2 regions of the Streptomyces sp. NPDC088812 genome follow, and region 2 is predicted to be linked to the other one. Evidence: predicted binding sites of a transcription regulator. Region 2 holds the regulator's gene; the other holds the start of a gene.

Region 1 (7,627 bases), on a different contig from region 2:
CGACACGGCGGCAACCGCCCTCTTCCGCTTCACAAGGTGATGGACAGCGGGAATAAAGGCTACGCCTCCCAGCCCGCGAAGGTCAGGCCGGGCAGCTCCATCGTCGCGTATGTCACATCGACAAGGGTGTTTCAGGGCTGGAAATGGCGGGAAACAAGCGCGGTTGACTTCTAAAACGGGTGCGCCGATGCAGGTCGCGCACGCTGAGCGTGCGGACCGCGGCCGGCCTGGGCCGGTGCTGTGCCTGATCACACGTGTCCATCAGCCGTTCGTCGGTGCGGACGCTCGTGGATCTTGGGGCTCCGCTTCGCACTTTACGTCAACTTGGCACGGATGGCTCTCCCGGAAGAGTGACAAGAATCCGGCAACCTCGCTCAGATTCGGCCACTCCGATCCGGCCGCCGTGGAGATCGACCGCCCAGCGGGCGATCGCGAGTCCCAGTCCCGTGCCGCCGTCGCTGCCCGGGCCGTGCGGCCGGCGGACGGCCCCCCGGTTGAACCGCTCGAAGACGCGGCGCCACTCCGAGCGCGGGATGCCGGGCCCCTCGTCCAGGACCTCCAGCTCCAGCGACTCCGGCAGCGGCCCGCGCCGTGCCTTCACCGTGACCCGGCCGTGCGGCGGACTGTGCTTGACCGCGTTGTCGATCAGGTTGGCGACGACCTGGTGGATGCGCTCGGGGTCCGCGTGCGCGGTGAGCTCCGGCGGCGAGACGTCCAGGTGCAGATGGACGTCGGTGCGCGTGTGACTGCCGCCCGAGCCCATGGTCGCGCGCGCGGAGGCCACCATGTTGGCCTCCTTGAGCACCCCCGACAGGTACGGCCACACCTCGAAACGCCGCTTGCGCAGCGGTACGACGCCGTTGTCCAGCCGGGACAGGTCCAGCAGCGTCTCCACCAGCCGGCCGAGCCGCTCGGTCTGTTTCAGGGCCGTGCGCATCGTCTCGGGGTCGGCCTCGGCGATGCCGTCGACCACGTTCTCCAGGACCGCGCGCAGACCCGCGATGGGGGTGCGCAGCTCGTGCGAGACATTGGCCACCAGCTCCTTGCGCTGACGGTCCTGCGCCTCCAGCTCGTCGGCCATGACGTTGATCGTCTGGGCGAGGTCGCCCAGCTCGTCCCGGCGGTTCTCGCGCACCCGGCGGGTGTAGTCGCCGTGCGAGATGGACCGGGCGACCGTGTTCATCTCGTCCAGCGGCGCGGTGAGCGAGTGCGCCACGAACTGCGTGATGAGCAGGGTGGCGATCATCGAGAAGATGGTGATGAAGCGCAGTTCGGTCGCGGTGCGCAGGGCGATCAGCACCAGCCCGGTGGTGATCAGCACCGAGATGACGACGAGCGCCCCCAGCTTGGTGTTGACCGAGAACGGTCGTACGCCGCCCCAGGGCTCCCCGGGGCCTCTCGGTGCGTCCGGCCCGCCGCTCATGGCGTCGGCGTCTCCAGCGCGTAGCCGACGCCGTGCACCGTGCGGATCCGCTCGGCGCCGATCTTCCGGCGCAGTGCCTTGATGTGGCTGTCGACGGTCCGGGTGCCGGAGGCGTCCGCCCAGTCCCACACCTCCGCCAGCAGCTGCTCACGGGAGAGCACCGCACGCGGGGTGTTCGCCAGGCAGACCAGCAGGTCGAACTCGGTGGGCGTGAGGTGCACGTCCTCGCTGCGCACCCGCACCCGGCGCTGGGCGTGGTCGATCTCCAGCTCGCCGAGGCGCAGGATGCCGGAGCGGGGCGTGGCCGCCGCGAGCGCCGCGCGCTCCACGCGGCGCAGCAGCACGTGCACGCGTGCCGCCAGCTCCCGCATCGAGAACGGCTTGGTCATGTAGTCGTCGGCGCCCACGCCGAGCCCGACCAGCATGTCGGTCTCGTCGTCGCGCGCGGTGAGCATCAGCACCGGCACCGGGCGGGCGGCCTGCACGCGACGGCAGACCTCCAGGCCGTCGAAGCCGGGCAGCATGATGTCGAGGATCAGCAGGTCGGGCTGCCAGGCCTCGGCCGTGTCGACGGCCGCCGGGCCGTCGCCCGCCGTTTGCACGAGGAATCCCTCCGCGCGCAGGCGGGCCGCGATGGCGTCGACGATCGTCGGATCGTCCTCGACCACCAGAACGCGGCGCTGTGCGCCCGGGGTCGCCGTCGTGCCGTTGTGCGAGGTGTGTGTCTGCTCCATCGCCCGCCCCTGAGGTGTGCTTTTCCGGGACCAGTGGGGTGATCCCTTGATTGCGCATGACTGCGGTTGACGCCTCAATGATCGACGTCAGGGCAGCAGCGTACGGGGAGTCACCGCGCCTTTGCTATCCGGGTACGACGGCGAGGTGCACGACGTCCGGCACGCCTCGGGCAACCGGGATCTCTTCGGTACGCACCCGTTGGAACCCGGCATTTCTCAAGGTTCCTTCGAATTCAGGCGACGGCTGGGCGGACCACACGGCCAGTACCCCTCCGGGCCTCAACACCCTTGCGCAGCCCGCGAGTCCGGCCTCCGAGTAGAGTCCGCCGTTGCCTTCGGTGACGGTCCAGTCGGGCCCGTTGTCGATGTCGAGACAGAGCGCGTCGAACGTGGCGGAAGTCTCATTGACAGTCTTTTCGACGTAGTCGAGCAGATCCGCTTCCACGATCGTCGTGCGCGGATCGGCGAGGGCGGAGCGGGAGATCGCGGCGAGCGGGCCGTCGAGGTGCCAGTCGATGACGGCGCGTTCCCGCTCCACGACCGTGACGCCTCCCCAGCGGGGGTCGGCGGCGGCGTGCGCGAGCGAGAACCCGACGCCCAGGCCGCCGATCAGCACGTCGGGTGCGGGGCGCCCGTCCAGCGCGGTCAGGGCGGCGTCGACGAGCAGCCGCTCCGAGCGGCCGTCGGAGGTGTCCATCAGGAAGCAGCCGTTGGCGATGATCTGGAGCAACTCCCCGTGCCGGCGCAGCACGACCTCGCCGTACGGGCCCTCACGACGGTCCAGGACTTCGGGTCGGCCGCCGGGTTCGGGGGACATGTCGCGGGAGAGGGGCATCGCCCCATCCTGGCACCGGAGGCGGGGGAGGGCGGGGAATTCCGCGGGGCCGGTCTTGGGCCGGCTGCGGGTTCCGGCGCCGGCCTCCGGTCCCGGCCCCGGTTTTGGCCGCGGTCCCGGTCCTGGCCGCGGTCCCGGTCCTGGCCGCGGTCCCGGTCCTGGCCTCCGATCCCGGCCCCGGTCCCGGTCCTGGCCGCGGTCCCGGTCCTGGCCGCGGTCCCGGTCCTGGCCTCCGGTCCCGGCCCCGGCCTCCGGTCCCGGCCCCGGCCTCCGGTCCCGGCCCCGGTCCTGGCCGCGGCCGCGGTCCTGGCCTCCGGCCTCCGGTCCCGGCCCCGTGGCCCCCGCCTCCCGGTCCTGGCCCCCGGCTCCCGGCCCCGGTCCCCGGTTCCGGCCCCCGGCTCCCGGCCCCGGCCCCCGGTCACGAGTCGCTGTCCCCGCCCGCCCCCAGGAACTTCGCGCTCGTCAGCGGCGCCACCGCCGTCCAGTCCAGCGACTCGTACAGCGCACGCCCCGCCGGCGTCCCCGCGAGGACGCCGGTCTCGGTGCCCTCGGCCGCAGCGGCGGCCGTGAGCGTCCGCATGACGACGCTGCCCAGGCCGCGGCGGCGGTGTCCGGGTGCGGTCTCGATCTGGTCGAAGACGGCGGTCGCGCCGGTCGGAGCCACCTGGCCCCGCGCGGCGAAGGAGCCGTCGGGCGCGGCGACCATCACGCGCGTGACGCCGCCGCGCGTCCACGCGCGCAGCCGATAACCGTCGGGCGCCCGGGCCGGCCCCGCCTCCGCCGGTCCCGGCCTCGGTCCCCCTTCCGCCGCCGTGCGCAGCGGCAGCGTCATCAGCCATCCCGGCTCCGGGTCCACCCACCAGCCGGGGCCGAGCCATTCCGCGGTCACCGCCGGGTCCTGGAAGACCTTGAGCCACACACCGGCCCCGGTCACCCCGTCCGCGACCTTGCGCACCACGCCTTCCTCGACGTCGTCCCCGATCCGGGCGAGGACGTGCCGCGACACGTGCGCGGACTGCCCCACGTCGACGGTGAACCCCCAGGGCCGCCGCACGGGCGGAGCGGCTCCGCGCGACACGACCCACCCGTCCACCCAGGCCCGCACGATCCCGTCCACACGACCTCCGTAATAGCCAGTCAGCACATTCGCCACTTACGTGAGGCGACTGTACGGTGCCACGTGCCGGACCCGGCAGACGTGATCGCTCACAGCGAACGACCACCCGGGAACATTCGACGCCGCCCGTGCATTGAGTCGGCATAACTCAACTTGACTGCCGAAGGGGAGATCATGGCTGCTGAGTCCGCAGCGTTCACACCGCTCACCCTGCCCGTACTGCCGCTCGACGACGAGGTCGTGCTGCCCGGGATGGTGGTTCCGCTGGACCTCAACGACGCCGATGTGCGCGCCGCGGTGGAAGCGGCCCAGGCCGCCGCCCGCTCGGAACCCGGGAAGCCCCGGGTACTCCTGGTGCCGCGCATCGACGGCACGTACGCGAGCACCGGCGTGCTCGGCACGGTCGAGCAGGTCGGCCGGCTGGCCGACGGCGACCCGGGCGCGCTGATCCGCGGCCGCGGCCGCGTCCGGATCGGCGCCGGCACCACCGGCCCCGGCGCGGCCCTGTGGGTCGAGGGCACGCGGCTCGACGAGAAGGTGCCCGAGCCCCTGCCCGGCCAGGTCGCCGAACTGGTCAAGGAGTACAAGGCGCTGGCCACCGCCTGGCTGCGCAAGCGCGGCGCCTGGCAGGTCGTCGACCGCGTCCAGGCCATCGACGACGTCTCCGCGCTCGCCGACAACTCCGGCTACTCGCCGTTCCTGACCACCGAGCAGAAGGTCGAGCTCCTGGAGACGGCCGACCCGGTGGCCCGTCTGAAGCTCGCCACCCAGCAACTGCGCGACCACCTCGCCGAGCAGGATGTCGCCGAGACCATCGCCAAGGACGTCCAGGAGGGCGTCGACAAGCAGCAGCGCGAGTTCCTGCTGCGCCGTCAGCTGGAGGCCGTCCGCAAGGAACTGCGCGAGCTCAACGGCGAGAGCGAGGGCGAGGAGTCCGACGACTACCGCGCCCGTGTCGAGGCCGCCGACCTGCCGGAGAAGGTCCGCGAGGCCGCCCTCAAGGAGGTCGACAAGCTGGAGCGGGCGAGCGACCAGTCGCCCGAGGGCTCCTGGATCCGCACCTGGCTCGACACCGTCCTGGAACTGCCGTGGAACGAACGGACGGAGGACGCCTACGACATCCAGGGCGCCAAGGCGGTCCTCGACGCCGAGCACGCGGGCCTGGAGGACGTGAAGGAGCGGATCACCGAGTACCTGGCGGTGCGCAAGCGCCGCAGCGACCGGGGCCTGGGCGTGGTCGGCGGACGGCGCGGCGGCGCCGTGCTGGCCCTGGTCGGCCCGCCCGGCGTCGGCAAGACCTCGCTGGGCGAGTCGGTCGCGCACGCCATGGGCCGCGCCTTCGTCCGCGTCGCCCTCGGCGGTGTCCGGGACGAGGCGGAGATCCGCGGTCACCGGCGTACGTACGTCGGCGCGCTGCCCGGCCGGATCGTCCGCGCGATCAAGGAGGCCGGTTCGATGAACCCGGTCGTCCTGCTCGACGAGATCGACAAGGTCGGGTCCGACTTCCGCGGCGACCCGGCGGCGGCCCTGCTGGAGGTCCTGGACCCGGCGCAGAACCACACCTTCCGCGACCACTACCTGGAGGTCGAGCTCGACCTGTCGGACGTCGTCTTCCTCGCCACCGCCAACGTCCTGGAGGCCATCCCCGAGGCCCTGCTCGACCGTATGGAGCTGGTCCGCCTCGACGGCTACACCGAGGACGAGAAGGTCGTCATCGCCCGTGACCACCTGCTCCCGCGCCAGCTGGAGCGGGCGGGCCTGGACAAGGAGGAGGTGACCCTCGACGAGAGCGCCCTGCGCAAGCTGGCCGGCGAGTACACGCGCGAGGCCGGCGTGCGCACCCTGGAGCGGTCCGTCGCCCGGCTGCTGCGCAAGATCGCCGCGCAGCACGAACTGGGCCGGCGGGAGCTGCCGTTCACCGTCACCGAGGCGGACCTGCGTGACCTGATCGGCCGGCCGCACCACGTGCCCGAGTCCGCCCAGGACCCGGCCGAGCGGCGCACCTCGGTGCCCGGTGTGGCGACGGGGCTCGCGGTCACGGGCGCGGGCGGCGACGTGCTGTACGTCGAGGCGTCGCTGGCCGACCCGGAGACGGGCGCGGCGGGCCTGACCCTGACCGGTCAGCTGGGCGACGTGATGAAGGAGTCGGCGCAGATCGCGCTGAGCTTCCTGCGCAGCCACGGCGCCGAGCTGGAACTGCCGGTCGCCGACCTGAAGGACCGGGGCGTGCACATCCACTTCCCGGCGGGCGCGGTCCCCAAGGACGGCCCGAGCGCGGGCATCACGATGACGACGGCCCTCGCGTCCCTGCTGTCCGGACGGCTGGTCCGTACGGACGTGGCGATGACCGGCGAGGTCTCGCTGACCGGCCGGGTCCTCCCGATCGGCGGTGTGAAGCAGAAGCTGCTCGCCGCGCACCGCGCCGGGGTGACCACCGTGATCATCCCCAAGCGCAACGAGCCCGACCTGGACGACGTCCCGGCGGAGGTCCTGGACAAGCTGGACGTCCACGCCGTCACCGACGTCCGCCAGGTCCTGGAACTGGCGCTCGCCCCCGCGACCAGCGGGGTGACGCCGGAGGTTCCGGTCGCGGCGTGACGGACGCGTCCGGAGGGGAAGGCCCGGGTCCCGTGAGGGAGGCCCGGGCCTTCGCCCGCCCGGGGCCACCGGCCACGGCGTCACGGCGTCTTGGCGTCATGGGTCATGGCGTCATGGGTCATGGCGTCATGGGGCAGGTGCATGCCACGACCCTCGGCCCGGGGTGCGGCTACGCACGTAGAATCGGCACGGAACCGGATCAGGAGCGCTGACGTGCACGAGGACGGAAACGGCGACGGACGCGGGGGCGCATCCGAGGTGTCGCGAAGAGGTGTGGACCAGGAGTTCCTGTCCCTGGAGCGGGAGCTGACGGTGCTGCTGCGCCGCGCCCGGGCCAATCAGGGCGAGATGGCCCGCGAGGTGCACCCGGACCTGGAGTCCGCGGCGTACGGCCTGCTCGTCCGGCTGGAGGAGTGCGGGCGGCAGCGGGCGACCGAACTCGCCGCCTACATCGGCGTCGGCAAGGCCACCATGTCCCGCCAGCTGCGCGCGCTGGAACAGCTCGGCCTGATCGCCCGCGCGCCGGACCCGGCGGACGGACGCGCCTGGCTCGTCGACCTGACCGAGGAGGGCCGCACCCGGGTCGGCCGGGTCCGCGAGGCCCGCCGGGCACGGTACGTCAGCCAGCTCGCCCACTGGGACCGCGGGGAGGTGGCGGAGCTGGCCCGCCTGCTCCACGAGCTGAACCAGGGCATGGCCAAGCAGGCCTGAACCGGCGACCGGCCGATCGGGTCTGGACCGGCGACCGTTCGAGAGCAGGCCCGATGCCCGGCATGGTCCGTCAGGCCAGAACCAGCGGATGGCTCATCCCGCCCGAACCAACGCGGGGCCGAAGGCCCGGGCAGGCCCGAGCAGGCCCGACCCCCGGTGTGGTCCGTCAGGCCAGATCCGGTGGATGGCTCATCCCGCCCGAACCAACG
Region 2 (7,627 bases):
CAGACGGCCGGGCTGGTGGCCCAGCTGGACCAGGTGCGCACCGCGCTCGGCGAGCGCACCGCGGACCTCCAGCGGCTCCAGGCCGAGTACCAGAACTACCGCCGCCGGGTCGAGCGCGACCGGATCGCGGTCAAGGAGATCGCCGTCGCGAACCTCCTGACCGAGCTCCTGCCCGTGCTCGACGACATCGGCCGCGCGCGGGAACACGGCGAACTGGTCGGCGGCTTCAAGTCCGTCGGCGAGTCCCTGGAGACCGTCGCGGCGAAGATGGGCCTCCAGCAGTTCGGCAAGGAGGGCGAGCCCTTCGACCCGACGATCCACGAGGCTCTGATGCACAGCTACGCGCCGGACGTCACCGAGACGACGTGCGTGGCGATCCTTCAGCCCGGGTACCGGTTCGGCGAGCGCACCATCCGTCCCGCCCGGGTGGCCGTGGCCGAACCCCAGCCGGGGGCCCAGACGGTCAAGCCGGCCGAGGAGAGCGAGACGGCGGCCGACGACAAGGAGAGCGGTGGCCCGGACGAGGGCTGAGCGCGAACCGACGCGAGAGGAGGGACGTCGAGGATGAGCACCAAGGACTTCATCGAGAAGGACTACTACAAGGTCCTCGGCGTCCCCAAGGACGCCACCGAGGCCGAGATCAAGAAGGCGTACCGGAAGCTCGCCCGCGAGTACCACCCGGACGCCAACAAGGGGAACGTCAAGGCCGAGGAGCGCTTCAAGGAGATCTCCGAGGCGAACGACGTCCTCGGCGATCCCAAGAAGCGCAAGGAGTACGACGAGGCGCGCGCCCTCTTCGGCAGCGGCGGCTTCCGCCCCGGCCCGGGTGCGGGCGGCGGTTCCTTCAACTTCGACCTGGGTGACCTCTTCGGGGGCGCCCAGGGCGGCGCCGGGGGAGCCGGCGGCTTCGGCGGCGGGATCGGTGACGTCTTCGGGGGCCTGTTCAACCGCGGTGGTGCCACGGGCACCCGCACCCAGCCCCGGCGCGGCCAGGACATCGACACCGAGGTCACCCTCAGCTTCACCGAGGCGATCGAGGGCGCGACGGTCCCGCTGCGCATGACCTCCCAGTCACCGTGCAAGGCATGTTCCGGCACCGGCGACAAGAACGGCACCCCCCGGGTGTGTCCGACTTGCGTCGGCACCGGGCAGGTGGCGCGCGGCTCGGGCGGGGGCTTCTCCCTCACCGACCCCTGCCCCGACTGCAAGGGGCGCGGCCTGATCGCCGAGCACCCCTGCGCGGAGTGCAGCGGCAGCGGGCGGGCCAAGTCCTCCCGCACCATGCAGGTCCGCATCCCCGCGGGCGTCACCGACGGGCAGCGGATCCGGCTGCGCGGCAAGGGCGCCCCCGGTGAGCGCGGCGGCCCGGCCGGCGACCTGTACGTCGTCGTCCACGTCGACCCGCACTCGGTCTTCGGCCGCAAGGACGACCACCTCACCGTCACCGTGCCCGTCACCTTCACGGAGGCGGCCCTGGGCGGCGAGGTCAGGGTGCCCACGCTCGGCGGCCCGGCCCTGACGCTGAAGCTGCCGCCCGGCACACCCAACGGGCGCACCATGCGCGCCCGGGGCAAGGGCGCGGTCCGCAAGGACGGAACCCGCGGCGACCTGCTGGTCACCGTCGAGGTGAGTGTTCCGAAGGACCTGTCGGGGAAGGCTCGTGACGCACTGGAGGCGTATCGCGAGGCCACCGCGGGTGAGGACCCGCGGGCGGAGCTGTTCGAGGCCGCGAAGGGAGCTTGAGGGTGATGGACGGCCGTCGACGTAACCCGTATGAACTGACCGAGGAGACCCCGGTCTACGTCATCTCGGTGGCGGCCCAGCTCTCCGGCCTCCACCCGCAGACCCTGCGCCAGTACGACCGCCTCGGCCTGGTCTCCCCGGACCGTACGGCCGGGCGGGGCCGCCGCTACTCGGCCCGCGACATCGAACTGCTGCGCACCGTGCAGCAGTTGTCGCAGGACGAGGGCATCAACCTGGCCGGCATCAAGCGGATCATCGAACTGGAGAACCAGGTCGCCGCCCTCCAGGCCCGGGTGGCCGAGCTCCAGTCCGCGCTGGACGGCGCAGCGGCGGCCATGCAGCAGCGGGAGGCGGCGGTCCACGCCTCCTACCGGCGCGACCTGGTGCCGTACCAGGAGGTGCAGCAGACCAGCGCGCTGGTGGTGTGGCGGCCGAAGAAGGCCAAGGACTGACGGCGCGCGTCGACCCGTGTGAAGGGGCCCGGAGGACGAACCTCCGGGCCCCTTCGTGCTGCTCGGGGCCGGGCGGATCGTTTCCCTCTCGCTCGAACGGGTGAACAGGTGGCATGTGGGCCGGTCGGAGGCACGGCCGTCCCTACGGTGATCGCGTTGCTTGTGCCGCGTGCACCCCCGGCCCACACTTGAGGAGGTGATGCCGCCCTGTCGGAGAACGTCCCCGATCTGGACGAGGTCCTGTGGCAGGCGTGGAAGGCCATGGAGCTCCCTGAGGGCTACCGCGCTGAGATCATCGAGGGAGCCCTTGAGGTGTCGCCGACCGGCCGGTACTCACACAGCCAGATCATTTTCCTGCTGAGGGAAGCCCTGAGAGATCACTTGCGACGCGGGGATCTCGCCGTCCGCAGCGGCACGAACGTCATCCACGAAGGCTCGGCGTGGGTTCCGGATCTGTTCGTCGTCGCGAGAGACCCGGAGCGTTACGTGACCGATGACGGCCTCGGCCTGGTCGCCGCCGGAGTGAGGGCTGTCTTCGAAGTCACCTCCCCCGGCAAGCGCAGCCTCGAACGGGACCGGGTGAAGAAGCGCCGTGAGTACGCGCGTGCCGGCATCCCCGTCTACGTCCTCATCGACGACTACGACGGCCAGGGCGCCGTCACCCTCCTCACCGGGCCCCGCCCCGACACGGCCGACTGGGAGGACGTCCACCGTGTCCCTTACGGCACCGAGGTCACCGTGCCCGAAGGCCCCGCCAAGGGTTTCGTGATCGGTGAGGCGATCACTGGCCCGAAGCGGGGCTGAGGTGGATCGGACGCGTGAGGTGCGCTACGGCGCGGTCACGGTCCAGTCGCCGGCCGGCAGGGACTCGGTGCCGTCCTCCGCCACCGCGGTGACCCAGTAGTAGGTGGTGGTTCCGCGCTGCACGCTGGTGTCGGCGAACTCGGTGGTGCCGCTCGGGAGTGCGGCGATCGTCTCGTACGCGGAGGTCTCCGGGTTCCAGCGGTGGACGAGGTAGCCGCCCGCCTGCTCCGGTGCCGAGTCGGCGAGCCCCTGCCAGGTCAGCAGGTTGCCCTCGTCGCCCTCGGCGGCCGACACGGTGAGGGACAGGGGCGAGCCGTCGGGCGTCGGGACGCTCGGTGTCATGTCCAGCTCGGTTGCGGTCACGATCTGTGCCTCGCCGGTCCATCGGAACGCGGAGTTCCCGGCGTCGTCGACGGCGTCCACGACGAAGCAGGACTGCTCACCGTCGGGAAGGACGGTGTACGCGTACGAGGTGGTGCCGGCCGGTACGGAGTAGCCCGCGGAGAGGGAGCACACCCGCTCGTCGCCCTCGTCGCCCAGGAGCTCGCCACGGCGAACCGTGTAACTCGCCAAATCGGCGGTCGGGTTGGCGTCCCAGCCCACCAGGAAGCCGTACTCGGTCGGGGTGACCGTCACCCCGGTGACGGCCGACGGGGGCGTGAGGTCCCGGCGCTTGCCGCTCACGGCGGTGGACCGCGCTGACTCGTTGCCGGCCGCGTCCAGGGCGGTCACGCGGTAGAAGTAGGTGCCGTCCTCGGCGGCGGTGGTGTCCAGGTACGAGACCTGGTCCGCGCCGGTGCCGATCCGGGTGTACGTGCCGTCGGCGCTCGCCGCCCGGTACACGCCGTACGACGCCGCTCCCGTGACCTGGCTCCACAGGAGCCGCAGGCCCCCGGACTCGCTGCTGACGGACAGTCCGGCGGGCACGCCCGGGGCGGTCCGGTCCACGGTCGTGACGGTCTTGTCCGCCGTGCCCGCCGACTCGTTGCCCGCCTTGTCGTAGGCGCGCAGCTCATAGGCGTAGGCCGTGCCGGTCACCGGGAGGGTGGTGTCGGTGTACGTGGTGGAGGCGGTGGCGGTCAGCCTCGTCCAGGTCGTGCTCTCGGCGGGCCGACGGTAGATCCGGTACCCCGCGAGGTCCATCTCCTTGTTCGCCGCCCAGGTGAGCTTCGCCCGGCCGGTCGCGGTGTCGTAGGTAGCGGCGAGGCCCGTCGGGGTCAACGGCTTCACCTTGTCGACGGTGGCGGTGGTGCGGGGCGCGTAGGTGAAGGCGACGTTGGCGTTGCCCGTCCAGTTCACGTAGTCGACGCGGAGGGTGTGCTTTCCGGCGGGCAGGGTCAGGTTGACGGTCTTCTTCACCGTCGTCGACCCGTTCTTCCAGATGTCCACCTTGCGGACGCCGTCGACGTAGACGCGCAGTCCGTCCTGGACGGCGGCGGTGAAGGCGAAGGGGCCGCCCGAGCCGAAGTCGCGGGTGACTGTCCAGCGGACGCCGAAGTTGTTCGAGGACACCCCGGAGGCCGGGGCCTTGGCGCCCCAGTTCTCGCTGATCGCCGCGTCGCATCCGGTCTGCTTGGGCGTTCCGGAGAAGGTGGTGTTCGCGAAGATCTGCCGCTTGTAGACGGGGGAGGTACAGGTGGTCGCCGCGGCGGCGGGCGCGGCGGTGACGGCGCACAGGCCGCCCGCGGTGGCGAGCACGACGGTGGTCGCTGCGGCGGCGGTCGTGCGTCTGGCTCGGTTCATGCGGTCCTTCGGTCCGTACCGGCGACGGCGGTGATCAGCCGTCGCCGGAACGGACGGTTCAGGAGGGTGCAAGGTTGTACGGCGGATGCCGGGGGGACCGGGGCCGGCGTCAGGCCTCCCAGTAGTCGCTCAGTACGCAGCCGTCGACGAGGGCCGACTCCGTCCGGTAGTCGCTCGGCGGGGCGAAGTCCGCGTCGCAGGTGAAGAAGGCGAGTTCGGAGTGCGACAGGGCCTCGACCTGGTCGTCACCGACCGGGACGACCACGATGTTCTCGCCGACGGCGAACTCGTCACCACTGGCCTTGGCCTGGGTCTCGAACTTCTTCATGTCCGACACGGTCAGCAGGGCTATGGGATACGTGAAGTCCTTGCACACGGCGCGGCCCGTGATGCCCCAGGCGGGATCCGCCTCCTCCTCCTTGCCCCAGGCGGTGTCCGAGCCGTCGTGGGCGGCATCGTAGGCGTCGCCCGTCTCGACCTCCTTGCAGGAGGTGTACAGGTCGACGTACCTCGCGAGGGCGGTGGTGTCCGTCGCCTCGGGGAGCGCGCCGTCGAAGCCCTGTTCGGTGGTGCCGCCGAGCGACACGCCGCCGGTGGCGGGTGCCGTCGTACGGGCCCAGCTCGGCGCGGTGGTCGTCCCTGTGGTGTCGGCGGCGGCGGTGTCGTCGTCCTCGCATCCCGTCACCGCCGTCAACGCGACCAGTGTGATGCCGACCGTGAGTGCCCGCCTGATGCCCATGGTGTCCCCGTTCAACGCGTGATGATCGACTTGACCGTACACGGGCACCCCGGCGCGTCCCTCCGGTCGTTGTTCAGGAGGGTGCAAGGTTGTACGGCGGGTGCCTGAGGTGCTGGAGGAGGGCGGCGAGGGGGGCCGGGGTGGTGGACAGGACGGTGTCCGGGGCGTCGCTCTCGCGGAGGCGGATCCCGCCGTCAGCGGTGGGGGCGACGTAGAGGCACTCTCCTTGCGGGCCGCCGCTGAACGACGACTTCTGCCACGTGAGGTGTTCAGGCATCCGGGCCTCCTCAAAGGGTGTAGAGCAGGTGCTGGATGAGGGCCAGCGAGTCCTTCACGGAGTGTGCTTCCGGGGCCAACGATACGTCGACGGGAGCGAGGGCGTACTCGGCGAGACTCTCGAACAGCGTCCCGTACTGGGTCTGGCTGGGGTGGTCGCCCAAGTACTGGATGCTGCCGAAGTGTTCGAGTACCACTGTGCCCAGTTCGGCGACGGCGGGGACGACGTGGACGAAGCTGCTGGAGAGAGCCGGGTGAGCCCGCGAGGTGAACGGATAGATCTGCACGGTGACGTTGGGCAGCCGGGACAGTTCGATGAGGCGCAGCAGTTGACCACGCAGCACCTCGGTGCCGCCGAACCGCATGTGCAGAGCGGATTCATGGATCACGGCGTGTACGGCGGGCGGGTTGTCGCGGGTGAGTACGCGCTGCCGCTCCATACGGAACTCCAGTGCCTCATCGATCCGTTCGAAGCCCAGGCCCGGGGTGACGAAGAGCGCTCGCGCGTAGTCCGCGGTCTGGAACAGGCCCGGGATGAGCAACGGCTGGTGCACCCGTAGCGCGACGGCGTTTTCTTCCAGCTCCGCCATGTTCAGCGGGCCCTGTTCCATCGGCTTCTTGTAAGCGGTCCACCACCCCTTGCCGGTGGCCTCGGACATGGCGACAAGGGCGTCGATATAGGTCTCATCTTTGCATGCGTAGAGACGGCAGAGTTGGCGGAGCCGCTCCGTCAGGATGGTGGTCTTCGCCGTTTCGATCTGGCTCAGCTGGGCCCGGCCCATACCGATCCGTTCGGCGGCCTCACCGGCACTCAAACCTGCCTTTTCGCGCAGTTGTTTGAGTTCGAATCCGAGTCGTCGTTGGCGTTCGGTGATGGTGGTGCGCAGTCCCACGGGTCACTCCTAGTCCGGTCGCCCAAAGTCTCTCCCTGTCGGGTGAGTTCGTCCACCGATCTAGGTGAGTAGCTTGAAAATTGTAAACCTCTATCTCTACCGTAAGTGTGGAACCGGTCACGCACCGGAATCGCTCCCCCTGTGCCGCAAGGAGCCACCCTCATGAACCCAGCCCGCAGCGCCGCCCACCGGCCCGCGCGACTCCTCTGGGAGTACAGCCTGTTCGCGCCAGCGGACGTGACCTCGCCCCGCGTCTGCCGGGACTTCGTCCGCGCTGTCCTCGTCACCCATGACCGCGAGCCCCTCGTCACCCCTGCCGCCCTGTGCACCTCGGAACTCATCACCAACGTGCACCTGCACACCAAGGGCACGGCCATGCTCCGTCTCCGCCTCACCCCGGTGCGGCTGCGCGTCAGCGTCTTCGACGAGAGCCCGGACCCGCCGGTGGTCGGGTACCCGACCACCGGGGCCGTCGCCTGCTGGGGCAGGGGGCTCGCGCTCGTCGAGGAGATGGCGGATGTGTGGGGGGTCGCCGAGGAGCGGGCGGGGCGGTACGCGAAGGGGGTGTGGTTCGAACTGGGGCCAGCGACACCGGCGTGAGCGCGGCGTGCGGGCCCCGTGATCCGGTGCGTTACGGGCCGGTGGCTGCCGCTCCTCCGGCCGGAAGGGACTCGGTGCCGTCGGAGGCGACAGCGGTCACCCAGTAGTAGTGGGTGGTTCCGGGAGCAGGGTCGAGATCGTCGTACTCGAAGGTGTTCTGGTCGACTTCGGCGAGCTTCTCGTACGCAGACGTTTCCGGGTTCCAACGGTAGACGCGGTAGCCACCGGCCGCCTCGGGAGAGGACACCTCGAGGCCGGTCCACTCCATCCGGACGCTTCCGTCGTACCGCTGCTGCATCCGCAGGTACAGCGGCGATCCCTCGGGCGTCGTCAGGCTCGGCCGGGTGTCGAGCTCGGTCGACACCCGGAAGCCGGTG

Evidence for each region. The regulator HspR, encoded in region 2, represses chaperone genes until heat shock. The targets are predictions, from matches to a motif close to TTGAGNNNNNNNNNCTCAA.
Region 1: a site for HspR is predicted at 4,243-4,261, ahead of lon (endopeptidase La). Genes of this name have one in related genera too.

The regions. Positions count from the first base shown of each region.
Region 1 is NZ_JBIVJP010000011.1:106,954-114,580, reverse strand. Features, by position in the region: gene ACIP67_RS20640 (multifunctional oxoglutarate decarboxylase/oxoglutarate dehydrogenase thiamine pyrophosphate-binding subunit/dihydrolipoyllysine-residue succinyltransferase subunit) at 1-6, opposite strand, end outside; gene ACIP67_RS20635 (sensor histidine kinase) at 320-1,423, opposite strand; gene ACIP67_RS20630 (response regulator transcription factor) at 1,420-2,157, opposite strand; gene ACIP67_RS20625 (spermidine synthase) at 2,282-2,992, opposite strand; gene ACIP67_RS20620 (GNAT family N-acetyltransferase) at 3,411-4,109, opposite strand; gene lon (endopeptidase La) at 4,284-6,707, shown strand; gene ACIP67_RS20610 (MarR family winged helix-turn-helix transcriptional regulator) at 6,921-7,418, shown strand.
Region 2 is NZ_JBIVJP010000002.1:338,605-346,231, reverse strand. Features, by position in the region: gene grpE (nucleotide exchange factor GrpE) at 1-531, shown strand, start outside; gene dnaJ (molecular chaperone DnaJ) at 565-1,743, shown strand; gene ACIP67_RS05325 (heat shock protein transcriptional repressor HspR) at 1,749-2,195, shown strand; gene ACIP67_RS05320 (Uma2 family endonuclease) at 2,457-2,999, shown strand; gene ACIP67_RS05315 (fibronectin type III domain-containing protein) at 3,024-4,742, opposite strand; gene ACIP67_RS05310 (hypothetical protein) at 4,852-5,496, opposite strand; gene ACIP67_RS05305 (DUF397 domain-containing protein) at 5,555-5,758, opposite strand; gene ACIP67_RS05300 (helix-turn-helix domain-containing protein) at 5,769-6,650, opposite strand; gene ACIP67_RS05295 (ATP-binding protein) at 6,813-7,250, shown strand; gene ACIP67_RS05290 (PA14 domain-containing protein) at 7,282-7,627, opposite strand, start outside.